One region of the Peribacillus aracenensis genome, then DNA from elsewhere that is predicted to be linked to it. Evidence: riboswitches for the same ligand, from Rfam matches in the RefSeq annotation. Region 1 holds a riboswitch; each other region holds the start of a gene.
The links. A riboswitch is a leader RNA that binds a small molecule or an ion and turns the genes downstream of it on or off. The one in region 1 is predicted to bind S-adenosylmethionine.

Region 1 (3,112 bases):
CTATTTAGGAGGGGCTATCTTTAATTTAGTCAGCATGCTGATCATCTATAGCTTAGTGTATCAGGATATCCTGGACAGCTCGGTGATCTGGTATCAATTCATCTATTTTTCTTTCTATGTTATGTTCTTCTCGTTGTTTCCGATGTATTTCTCGGACGGGTCGCCTAGTGATGGGAAGGCCGCGGAATTGGCCTTGAGGAACAAGCTGGAAGATAGGGTTACGGATGATATATTTGTGAAGAAAATGGATGATGATAGCTGCAAGTAAAAAAGGGACGTGCTGGTGGCCGTTCTTTTTTGTTTGCTCTCGGATTTTTGGATGAATGTCTTTTACGCTTTTTATTATAAACCTAATCGGCACGCTTATATTGATGCCGATTAGGTTGTTCGAATGGATTAAAGTCTCCGCTAAAAAATCATTCCCATACTTCTTTTGCTACATCAACGACGAATTTCAGCTTTTCCCATTGCTGTTCTTCGGTCAGCTTGTTGCCGTGATGGGTGGAGGCGAAGCCGCATTGCGGGCTTAAGCATAATTGTTCGAGAGGAACGAAGTGCGAGGCTTCTTTAATGCGTGCCTTAACAGCTTCCTTGTCTTCGATTTCCCCATTTTTTGAAGTGACGACACCCAGTACGACCTGTGCACCGCCATTTGGTATGTATTCCAATGGTTTGAAGTCCCCTGAGCGTTGATCATCATATTCCAAGAAAAATCCATCCACTTTTTCTTTTGCCAATAAAGTTGGGGCGATACGGGCATAGCTTCCTTCAAATGCCCAAGTCGACTGATAGTTCCCACGACATAGGTGTGTAGTGACGACAAGGTCTTCTGGTTTGCCTTCCAATGCGCCATTAATTACGCGAAGTGCAAGATCGATTAACTGTTCCCTCGTATATTTTCCATCTTTGAACTGGAAATCCGGAGCTGAAAGTCTGGCAATATATACATCATCCAATTGAAGATAACGCACACCTGCTTCATAAAAGGCCTTCAAAGCATGCTGATATGCTTTGATGATATCATTTGCATAGTCTTCAATATCAGGGTAGATGTCTTCATTATGAATGCCTACAGCAAATAATTGATTCGGACTGGGAATGGTTTGCTTGGCAACGGCGCGTCCGTTCACGATTTTGTTCAATTCAATGAAGTCACGAATGAAAGGATGTTCAGGATTGAATGAAACCTTCCCGGTATTGCGTACGTTATATCTCTCTGTTTCCACACCATCGAACGTGAGCCCTTTTTCAGTCACATATCCCTCGATGCCATTTAAATGTTCGAGGAAGTCAAAGTGCCACCATGTACGTCTGAACTCACCGTCCGTCACGGCTTCCAATCCAACTTCAATTTGTTTTTCGACAATCCGATTGATTTCTTCGGTTTCAACTTCACGAAGCCGCTCTGCTGAAATGGTACCTTCCTTAAACTGCTTTCTGGCAACATGTAAACGTTCTGGTCTTAATAAACTCCCGACGTGATCGGCCCTGAATGGTGCTTTCGTTAATGTGATGGACATGTTGCATTCCTTCTTTCCTTTTAAAAATAAGGCTGTTTTCGCATACTTTGTTGCTATTTACCAAGTAGTGAGGTGTGGTTGATTTCCCCTCCAGATGCTCGCTTTCCGCGGGGCGGGCGGTGAGCCTCCTCGGCGTACACGCCTGTCGGGTCTCGCCTGTCCCGCTGCTCCCGCAGGAGTCTCGCACTTCCGCTCCAATCAACCTTAAATCGTTTCATTTTAAAAACAACAATCTTTACGAAAAGAGCCAAAAATAAAAAACCTCTTCTTAAAAATAAGAAGAGGTGTTGGCAACCAAGCTATATACTCTTCTTATCTTCAAGTTTTTACACTTCTGGAATTAGCACAGTACATGATCAGTCTGTTGCTGAGGCATCAAAGGGCCAGTCCCTCCACCTCTCTGGATAAGAGTTGTCTATTAAATTAATTATGACTATACAGGTAGTTTTTATAAAGGTCAAGGGTTGAAGGTGGAAGATTTTGAATATACCGATTATTGATATGTGTTACTACATCAGGGAACCCGGCATATGCTATAACCGAAGATTCATATGAGCGGCAGGAGGGGAATGCAAGGATGAGTACATTCAGTCCATTCAAAAATGGTATAACGATAACTTTAACTGAAGCCATGATAGAGAAAATCATAAGAAGGAAATCATATGGTCAGGATATTAAAGTCGAGATTACGCCAAAACATATCGTGCTTTCCGGAACGACGGAAGTGAAAAAAATGATGTTTAAGAAAAACGTAGCTTTCCGGATTACATTAAAACCGGTTTCTGTGGAAAAAAGAACGATTTTATTTGAATTAGTGGAAATGGAACCAATTGACAGGAAAATCATCAACCAAAAAATATTTAACAGACCGCCATTTTTTGAATTTGAAAAAAGAACGATCAAAATGAATGTTAATGCCTGGAACATCGTGAGAAAAATTCCCGTTGGCACAATTAAATCGTATGAACTCGTCGAAGGTGCATTGAAAATGAAACTTACTTTATGATCGAGTTTACATACATCCTTAGCCGAAAACTATAAAGGGAGTGCCAGGTATGATAGTGTTATGGTGATATGGGTCATGAAAAAAATGTGTTTGATAAATCAAGCTCTTTAAAATATACTAAATGACTTGAAGTTTTGAGTTTTTCTGGGAATGAGGAGGATAATGATGGATCAGAAGATTTTGCCTGCTTCAGCAAGCATGAAGGATTTCGAAAGATTTTTAGAGAGTTCCTATGAAATAGGTGTGTTTCTTGATTTGCATATATCACAATTGAAAAACGTAAGTATGATGGCAAAGCAGCATAATAAGAAAATGATATACCATGTCGATTTGATCCATGGCATAAGAAGTGATGAGTACGCGACAGAATTCATTTGTCAGGAATATAATCCATATGGGCTGATTTCGACTAAATCAAACGTTATATTGAAGGCGAAGCAAAAGGGGGTCATTGCCATCCAGCGAATCTTTTTAATAGATTCACATGCGCTTGAGAAAAGTTATAAGCTGGTGCAGAAAACCAAGCCGGATTATATCGAAGTATTGCCGGGCGCCATGCCATGGATGATAAAAGAAGTGAAGGAAC
Region 2 (3,112 bases), on a different contig from region 1:
GATCGATATCGGATTGATGGAAAGTCGATGCATGCTGAATGGGGACGCTCACACCGCCCGTTGCCGGATCGAATTTATGCTGATTATGAAGTAATTTCGTTTCAAAGCTAAAATCATGACCTGTCATCGTAGCGCCTCCCTTTTCACATGTGCGAATGCTTGCTGCAAGTCCTGAATCAAATCATCGCTATCCTCGATGCCAACGGAGAAGCGGAGCAGGCGATTACAAACTCCATTTGCCGTTCTGACTTCAAGCGGTATATCGGCATGCGTTTGTGTGGCAGGATAGGTGATAAAGCTTTCAACCCCTCCAAGGCTTTCTGCAAAGGAAATTAATGAGAGCGATTGTAAAAAGGGGTTGACCGCCGATTCATCAATGATACGGAATGAAATCATGCCGCCTTTCCCGGGATACAATACGTCCGTGACACAATCATGTTCCGACAAGTAATCTACAAGTATTTTGGCATTCTTTTCATGACGCTCCATCCGCAATGCCAAGGTTTTCATTCCACGCATCAACAGCCAAGAATCAAAGGGGCTCAAGACAGCTCCGGTACCATTATGATGGAAGGCAAGTGCATCACATAATTCAGCGCCGCTAGCAACGATCAGTCCGGCGAGCACATCATTATGACCACCGAGATACTTGGTGGCACTGTGAATCACGATATCCGCTCCAAGCAGGATGGGTTGTTGAATAAGAGGCGTGTAAAAAGTATTATCAACGATCAATAGTAAATTATATTGTTTGGCCAATGCGGCAACAGCGCTAATGTCCGTTTGCTGCATAAGAGGGTTAGTGGGAGTTTCGATGAAGATGGCTTTCGTGTGAGGAGTGATGGCTTTTTCTATATCCTCCAAACAACAAGTGTTTACATAGTCACACTGCAACCCCCATTTTTTAAAACCTTGTTCTAACAGACGATATGTACCGCCATAAAGATCCTCGCTGACAATCCAGGCATCACCTGATTTAAAAAGGGCAAGGATAGTGGAAATGGCGGCCATTCCTGAACTGCAGGCATAACCTTGGTCACCTTTTTCCAGATCGGCGATGGAACGCTCCAATAATTGGCGTGTAGGATTACCTGTCCTTGTGTAGTCGAATCCCGTCGATTGGCCAATTCCTTCATGGCGAAAAGCTGTTGAAAAGTATACTGGCGGATTGACTGTTCCTGTCGCCGTTTCGCTGCGGTTTCCTAATTGAGCAAGATATGTTTCAGTTTTGTACATGGTTTTCACTGCTCCTTTGAGTTATATAAAATAAAAAAAAGTCTTCTTTAAGAAGAAGACTTTGATTATAAGGACGAGTCATTCTTCTTATCTTCCAAGTTCACAAACTTGTGGAATTAGCACCTTTTCATTGGTTTGAAACAAATGAAGGTTGCTGAGGTGTCATCGGGCCATTCCCTCTACCTCTCTCGATAAGAGTTTAGATTATTCAATTTCTTTTGAATTTACTATATATACAAAATACTGTCAAGGACATTTTGGGATGGATAATGCTTGGATGTTCATGACCAGGTTAATTGGTGCCTAGTGCGTCAACACTTTATGTATCTAAAAAAAGAATATCCGAATCTTCATATAAACACGAAGGGTCATGGAATTTTCGGCAAAAGTGAAAGGTCAGCGGATATTTTTGCTTTAAAATAATAAAGTTTGTACAATGTATGGAGAGGAAGAATAATACGACATTATTCATTTCATATGCAAATTGGTCTTCAATGAATAGTGCAAACATAGGAGGAGAACACATGGAATACAGAATCGAACGAGATACGATGGGTGAAGTGAAAGTTCCTGCTGATAAATATTGGGGAGCACAAACCGAGAGAAGTCGTAACAATTTCAAAATCGGTAACGAAAAAATGCCGATTGAATTAGTTCGTGCATTTGCATACGTTAAACAAGCTGCGGCAAAGGTGAACTATGATCTTGGTGATCTTTCGGAAGTTAAAAAGAATGCCATCGTCAAGATTTGCGGCGAAATCCTTGAAGGAACGCTAGATGAACATTTCCCGCTTGTAGTTTGGCAAACGGGAAGCGGTACGCAAAGTAACATGAACGTGAATGAAGTGGTCGCAAACAAAGGAAATGAATGGTTAAAAGAAAATGGTGAATCGGAAACCCTTCATCCGAATGATGATGTTAACAAGGCACAGAGCTCCAATGATACTTTCCCGACAGCCATGCATATTGCTGCCTTTATGGAAGTCGCTGAAAAATTGGTTCCTGCCATTAAAGCTCTTCGTGATACATTCGATACAAAGGAAAAAGAATTTTGGGATGTCGTGAAAATTGGCCGGACACATCTTCAAGATGCTACACCATTAACATTGGGACAAGAGATTTCCGGTTGGAAAGCGATGCTTGACAAAGATCTAGCGATGATTGAAGAAAGCAGCCAAAAATTATTGAACCTTGCACTAGGAGGAACGGCTGTAGGAACCGGAATCAATACAAAAAAAGAATTCCCGGGACTTTCCGCCAAACAAATTGCAGCTGATACTGGATATCCTTTTGTCACATCTGATAATAAGTTCCATGCATTGACAAGCCATAACGAAATCGTCTACGCACACGGTGCTTTAAAAGCATTGGCAGCGGATTTAATGAAAATTGCGAACGATGTCAGATGGCTGGCAAGTGGTCCAAGAAGCGGAATCGGTGAAATAGCCATTCCGGAAAACGAGCCAGGCAGCTCCATCATGCCAGGTAAAGTCAATCCAACACAAAGTGAAGCGCTTACCATGATTGCAACACAAATCGTGGGTAACGATGCTACAATTGGCTTTGCAGCAAGCCAAGGTAATTTTGAGTTGAATGTATTCAAGCCTGTCATCATCTATAACTTCCTGCAAACGGTAAAATTATTGACGGAAGGCATTCATTCATTCAACGATAATTGTGCGGTGGGCATCACTGCAAATGAAGATAAAATCAAAGAAAATGTAGAACGTTCCCTTATGTTGGTAACAGCATTGAACCCCCATATCGGTTATGAAAAAGCAGCCAAAATCGCCAAAACTGCATTCAAGGACAACTCAACATTGAAAGAAGCTGCGTTGAAATTGGAGTTCCTGACGGAAGGTGAATTCAATGCATG
Region 3 (3,112 bases), 140 kb from region 1:
TACATTTTCAATCCCAATTGATAAACGGACTTGATCGGCACTTACACCCGCTTTCGCAAGACCCGCCTCATTCAATTGTTGATGGGTCGTACTGGCTGGGTGGATGATCAAGCTCTTCGCATCCCCTACATTCGCCACATGGGACCATAATTCCACCGAATTGATAAGTTTTGCCCCAGCTTCGCGATTACCTTGTATTCCAAAAGTCACGACAGATCCAGCTCCCTTAGGCAAATATTTATCCGCAAGGGCCTTATCGGGATGATCCTCATCACCAGGATGCGAAACCCAAGTCACGGCAGGATGGTTTTTTAAATATTCAATGACAGACTTGGTGTTTGATAGATGCTCTTTCATCCTTACATGCAGCGTTTCAAGTCCAAGCGTAAACTGGAATGCACTTTGGGCACTTAGCGCAGGGCCTAAATCACGAAGTAACTGGACTCGGGCTTTCGTTATGAATGCGGCAGGTCCAACTGCCTCGGCGTATACAAGACCGTCGTAACTTGGGTCAGGCTCCGTGAAGCCAGGGTAGTTTGGCGAGTTCCAATCGAACTTCCCTCCATCCACGATGACACCGCCTAGTGTCGTTCCATTTCCCAGAAGCCATTTTGTAGCGGAATGGATGACGATGTCCGCGCCAAAATCAATTGGTCTGCAAAGATATGGTGTTGCAAAGGTATTATCGATGATTAAAGGTATGCCGGCTTCATGGGCGATTTTCGCTACCGCTTCAATATCAAGCACCCTCAAACTTGGATTACCGATCGTTTCGGCAAAAATGGCTTTAGTTCTTGGCGTAATCGCCCTTTTGAAATTTTCAGGATCATCGGGAGAAACGAACTTCACTTTGATCCCATATTTAGGAAGAGTATTTTCAAAAAGGTTATACGTACCGCCATATAATGTAGAGGCTGAAACAATCTCATCACCTGCAGCGGCAATGTTCAGGATTGAAAGTGAGATGGCAGCCATTCCGCTTGCTGTTGCCAATCCGCCGATGCCACCTTCCAATAAGGCCATTCTTTCCTCAAAAACGCTGACCGTGGGATTATGAAGCCGTGTATATATATATCCATTCTCCTTTAGGCCAAATAAATTCGCTGCATGGTCGGTGTCTTTGAACAAGTATGCATTGCTTTGGTAGATAGGAACTGCACGGGCACCTGTTTCATCAGTTTGCAGACCGCCATGAACACTCAATGTTTCGAAACGCAAGTTTTTCCCTGACATATGGTTTCACCTTTTTCTATGGATTTAGTTGGAATTATATGATATCTGGCCTTTTATAAACAAAAAAACCACTTCAACAAGAAGAGGTCTCAAGAACACACCTCATCTACCAGAGCCAACACTCTGCTGGAATTAGCACCGTATATAAAATTTATACCGGTTGCCGGGCTTCGTCGGGCCAGTCCCTCCGCCACTCTTGATAAGAACTATTAAATTTTCCCATTACTTAATTCAAAATATATCATTTTAGAATAAATCAGTCAACGAATTGTTAGAATATTCTTTGTTTAATTTCATTCTCGCATTCAAATGTCCGCAACAAAGAAACCAACCACTTGTTCTGATTGGTTTCTTAGTTGATTTCCTTAAGCAATCCGTACAAATAAGGAACGGATTGAAAGGCATATATTTTCTTGTGCAGCTTTCCTTTTTTGAAAAGCAATAAACAGGGCACACTTTCGATTTCATATGATTCGGCAATTGCTTGGACATAGTTCATATTCATTTTGCCTGCCTTCAATTCCGGGAACAGCTCCAAGGAAATCGTCAGCATCTTGGAGGCAACCTGACAAGTGCCGCATAAAGGCGTATATAAATATAAGCAAAAGGTTTCCCCATTTTCAACAGCAAGCTTACACTCTTCTTCTTTCCATTCCTGCATCAATTAGTCGTTCACCCTTTGACTTAAAAATTTCATTTTCACATTCATATTGGCAGATAGTAGCACAGTTGCGATATGATGTTCGGGTGAGCTTTCCACTTCTTTGTACATTTTATTAATATACAGGTGGTTCGCTTCCGGCATTTCCCTTCGGAACTGCTTCCTCAGCTTTTCTCCTGATTCATCTGCGTCAAAAAGGAGATAAACATCGCGATCCATCAATTCATCCACTAATTCATCCAGCTTAGTCAATGATATGGTCCCATTTGTACATCTTATTTCCACATCTTCATTTAAAACGGAGGCAACTTTTCTTCTATCGGAACTGCCTTCTACAATGATCACTTTATCGAATTCGCCCCACTCCATGTCATCACTCCATCTCATGAATTATGTGCGCAACTGCCGCTGTATAAAATGAAAAAGAGAGCAGGCCTATTCAGTCCCCCCTCTCCTTCTTTTTAACCGTTGATTAAACTCTCATACTCTTCAGCGCTCATCAAGTTTTCAATATCACTGCTATTAGATGGTTCAAGCACGACCATCCATGCCTTTTCATAAGGAGACTCATTTACATATTCAGGGTTGTCACTTAAATCTTCGTTTACTTCAACAACCTTGCCACTGATAGGTGCATAAAGCTCAGAAACGGTCTTAACGGATTCAACACTTCCAAATGGTTCGTTCGCTTTCAATTCATCGCCGATTTCCGGAAGCTCAACGAATACGATGTCCCCAAGCTCGGACTGTGCGAAAGCGGTAATCCCAATGCGCACTTTTCCATCTTCCGTTTTGACCCATTCATGTTCTTTAGTGTAACGAAGTTCTTTTGGTGTTGTCGTCATTATTAACCCTCCATATGTACATCTTATTTTATCTATTTCATTATAAGGTAGATAGTGTGTTTAAGTAAGGAATTAACCAAATATTTTGTGAAATTTCAGTTCCAAACCTGTTCGAATTGCTCTTCTTTGAAACCTACCGTCACTTTAGTGCCATCTGTAACAATCGGCCTTTTCAGAAGCATGCCATCCGTGGACAATATATCAAGCATCTCTGCTTCAGAAGCTTCTTTCAGCTTATCCTTTAATCCCAGCTCCCGATATTTTTGACCGCTAGTATTGAAGAACTTCTTCAATTCCAAATTGCTGATTTTATATAGTTTTTCTATTTCTGTTCGCGAAGGCGGATTTTCAGCAATATGGATCGCTTCATATT
Region 4 (3,112 bases), on a different contig from region 1:
AAACTGCTCTAATTCACGAGTATACTGCTCTAACTCACGAGTATACTGCTCTAACTCACGAGTAAACTGCACTAACTCACGAGTAAAACGCTCTAACTCACGAGTATACTGCTCTAATTCACGAGTAAATTGCTCTAACTTACGAGTAAATGCCCTAACTCACGAGTAAAACGCTCTAACTCACGAGTAATTGCTACTAATTCACGAGTAAATTGCTCTAACTTACGAGTAATTGCTACTAACTCACGAGTAAACTGCTCTAACTTACGAGTAGTTGACCCAAACAAACTTGTAAACGCCCCTGACTCACGCGTATTGCACGTAAGTTGAATTTTTTTGGGATTTCTTGAATTATTCCCGCTGACGGCAAAATTAATCCATAAAAAAGGTGCCCCGCTAATTGCGGGACACCCTTTTTTATATGGATTACGCTTGTGCTTTTAATGTTTCTGCTTTGTCCGTGCGTTCCCATGGAAGATCGACATCTGTACGGCCAAAGTGTCCGTAGGCAGCTGTTTGTTTGTAGATCGGGCGACGAAGGTCAAGCATTTTGATGATACCTGCTGGACGAAGGTCGAAGTTAGCGCGAACTAGGTCAACAAGGACTTCTTCGCTAACTGTACCAGTTCCGAACGTATCAATTGAGATAGATACTGGCTCTGCAACACCAATTGCGTAGGCCAATTGAACTTCCGCTTTGTCGGCAAGGCCGGCTGCCACGATGTTTTTCGCAACATAACGAGCAGCGTATGCAGCAGAACGGTCAACTTTAGTAGCATCCTTACCAGAGAATGCACCGCCGCCGTGGCGAGCGTATCCGCCGTAAGTATCAACGATGATTTTACGTCCAGTAAGACCAGCATCCCCTTGAGGTCCGCCAATTACGAAACGGCCAGTCGGGTTGATGAAGTACTTAGTATCGGCATCGATCAATTCAGCTGGAACGACTGCTTCGATCACATGTTCTTTTAGATCGGCTTGAATTTGTTCAAGCGTAATTTCTGCATCATGCTGTGTAGAGATAACGATCGTATCTACACGTACAGGAACGTTATTTTCATCATATTCCACAGTTACCTGTGTTTTACCATCAGGGCGCAGGTAAGCAAGAGTTTCATCTTTACGGACTTGAGCCAAGCGGAATGAAAGTTTATGCGCCAATGAAATCGGAAGCGGCATAAGCTCTTCTGTTTCATTACAAGCAAATCCGAACATAAGACCTTGGTCCCCTGCACCGATTGCATCGATTTCTTCCTCTGACATGTTTCCTTCACGAGCTTCCAATGCTTTATCGACACCAGCTGCGATATCGGCAGACTGCTCATCAATGGAACTCAACACGGCACAAGTTTCAGCATCGAAACCGTATTTCGCACGTGTGTAGCCAATTCCTTTAATCGTATCACGAACGATACGCGGAATATCTACGTAAGCGGAGGTTGTAATTTCACCGGCAACAAGTACAAGACCTGTAGTTACGCTAGTTTCACACGCAACACGTGCATTTGCATCCTTAGCTAGGATAGCATCTAAAATGGAATCTGAAATCTGATCACAAATTTTGTCCGGATGGCCCTCTGTAACAGATTCAGAAGTAAATAGACGTTTCTTTGACATCATATTTCCTCCTTGGAAGTTAGTATGTTGCAGGCAAAAGCCTGAATTTTACGGAACTCGTTTCCCTCATTAGTTTCAACTATAGACACAGAATTACTTATTAAAAAACACAAAAACCTTCCCTGGCAAATGAGGAAAGGTTTAACATTCTGTCTTCTATCCTTTCACTCTTATCGTTCAAGGGTTTTTACCTTGCTCAGGTTAGCACCATCACCACTATTCCTTGAAGACCTTCGCTTTATTTTCGGCGATCGATCTTGGAGTCAAGTTCATTATGGCAGGTTGCTGGGTTTCAAAGGGCCTGTCCCTCCACCAACTCGGGATAAGAGAATCCGTACAATTTAAGATATTATCGTATCTGGCTGGAACTTGTCAATGCTTTTCTAAAAAGATGATATCCATCCAGAATGGCGTTCATTTGAAAAAACATGTTGTTGCAACGTCCTAGAAGGGCTTACAATGCAAAATACGAATAGAAATGTTGTAAATTGCCATTAATAATAAAGGAATGAGCATCCGAAAAGGAACGACATCCTGACTTTCCCTTTAGCCATATATTGCTTACTTACTTCCTATTAAAATAAAATTATCTTCATGAAAGTTTATGCGGTAATCCTGAATCGGTTCCTGCCGGATGAAAATGATTAACGCAACCAACTGAAAATAATCACAAATTAAAAGAAATAGTATAGACTAATTAAATGAATGTGTTATACTAATTGTAATCTAAAAACTTAAACAAAGGAAGGTACCTCATATATGAATTCTGTAGACGTTTCTAATGAGTTACACCAATTATTAACAGGAAACAATGTGCAAACTCAACTTTCAGTTCCTCAATTGGTCGAAAAAGTATTAAGCAGAAATGAAGGCGTTCTAACATCAACCGGTGCGGTAAAAGCTGAAACTGGCAAATATACAGGTCGTTCACCTAAAGATAAATATATCGTTGAAGAAGCATCAGTTAAAGATAAAATCGATTGGGGTCCAGTGAACCAGCCAATTTCCGAAGATGTATTCAATAAACTATATAATAAAGTAGTTGACTACCTAAAAGCAAAAGAAGAGATTTTTGTTTTTAAAGGTTTCGCTGGTGCAGATGAATCATCACGTCTTCCGATCCGTGTTGTTAATGAATATGCTTGGCATAACCTTTTCGCCCATACTTTGTTCATCCGTCCAAACGAAGAGGAATTGAGAGGTCACGAAGCTGAATTCACAATCCTTTCTGCACCTAACTTCAAAGCAGACCCGGAAGTTGACGGAACTACATCCGAAACTTTCATCATCGTTTCATTTGAACGCCGTACCATCCTGATCGGCGGAACGGAATATGCAGGAGAAATGAAAAAATCGATCTTCTCGATCATGAACTACTTACTTCCAGAGGCTGGAATCCTTCCAATGCATTGCTCTGCTAACGTAGGACGTGAAGGGGACGTCGCTTTATTCTTCGGTCTGTCCGGTACAGGCAAAACGACTTTGTCTGCAGACA

Region 2: another riboswitch for S-adenosylmethionine. It lies ahead of N0M92_RS03815 (methionine biosynthesis PLP-dependent protein); the one in region 1 lies ahead of N0M92_RS10315 (5-methyltetrahydropteroyltriglutamate--homocysteine S-methyltransferase).
Region 3: another riboswitch for S-adenosylmethionine. It lies ahead of N0M92_RS11020 (O-acetylhomoserine aminocarboxypropyltransferase/cysteine synthase family protein); the one in region 1 lies ahead of N0M92_RS10315 (5-methyltetrahydropteroyltriglutamate--homocysteine S-methyltransferase).
Region 4: another riboswitch for S-adenosylmethionine. It lies ahead of metK (methionine adenosyltransferase); the one in region 1 lies ahead of N0M92_RS10315 (5-methyltetrahydropteroyltriglutamate--homocysteine S-methyltransferase).

What each region holds. Positions count from the first base shown of each region.
Region 1 covers NZ_JANZMJ010000008.1:26,071-29,182, reverse strand. The annotation lists gene N0M92_RS10320 (hypothetical protein) at 1-268, shown strand, start outside; gene N0M92_RS10315 (5-methyltetrahydropteroyltriglutamate--homocysteine S-methyltransferase) at 417-1,520, opposite strand; SAM riboswitch class I at 1,830-1,931, opposite strand; gene N0M92_RS10310 (hypothetical protein) at 2,098-2,526, shown strand; gene N0M92_RS10305 (glycerol-3-phosphate responsive antiterminator) at 2,692-3,112, shown strand, end outside.
Region 2 covers NZ_JANZMJ010000002.1:243,218-246,329, forward strand. The annotation lists gene metC (cystathionine beta-lyase) at 1-127, opposite strand, end outside; gene N0M92_RS03815 (methionine biosynthesis PLP-dependent protein) at 124-1,236, opposite strand; SAM riboswitch class I at 1,321-1,434, opposite strand; gene fumC (class II fumarate hydratase) at 1,761-3,112, shown strand, end outside.
Region 3 covers NZ_JANZMJ010000008.1:166,397-169,508, forward strand. The annotation lists gene N0M92_RS11020 (O-acetylhomoserine aminocarboxypropyltransferase/cysteine synthase family protein) at 1-1,233, opposite strand, end outside; SAM riboswitch class I at 1,333-1,439, opposite strand; gene N0M92_RS11025 (thioredoxin family protein) at 1,586-1,894, opposite strand; gene N0M92_RS11030 (toprim domain-containing protein) at 1,898-2,263, opposite strand; gene gcvH (glycine cleavage system protein GcvH) at 2,356-2,739, opposite strand; gene N0M92_RS11040 (arsenate reductase family protein) at 2,835-3,112, opposite strand, start outside.
Region 4 covers NZ_JANZMJ010000005.1:194,519-197,630, forward strand. The annotation lists gene N0M92_RS07875 (hypothetical protein) at 135-287, opposite strand; gene metK (methionine adenosyltransferase) at 427-1,620, opposite strand; SAM riboswitch class I at 1,785-1,946, opposite strand; gene pckA (phosphoenolpyruvate carboxykinase (ATP)) at 2,377-3,112, shown strand, end outside.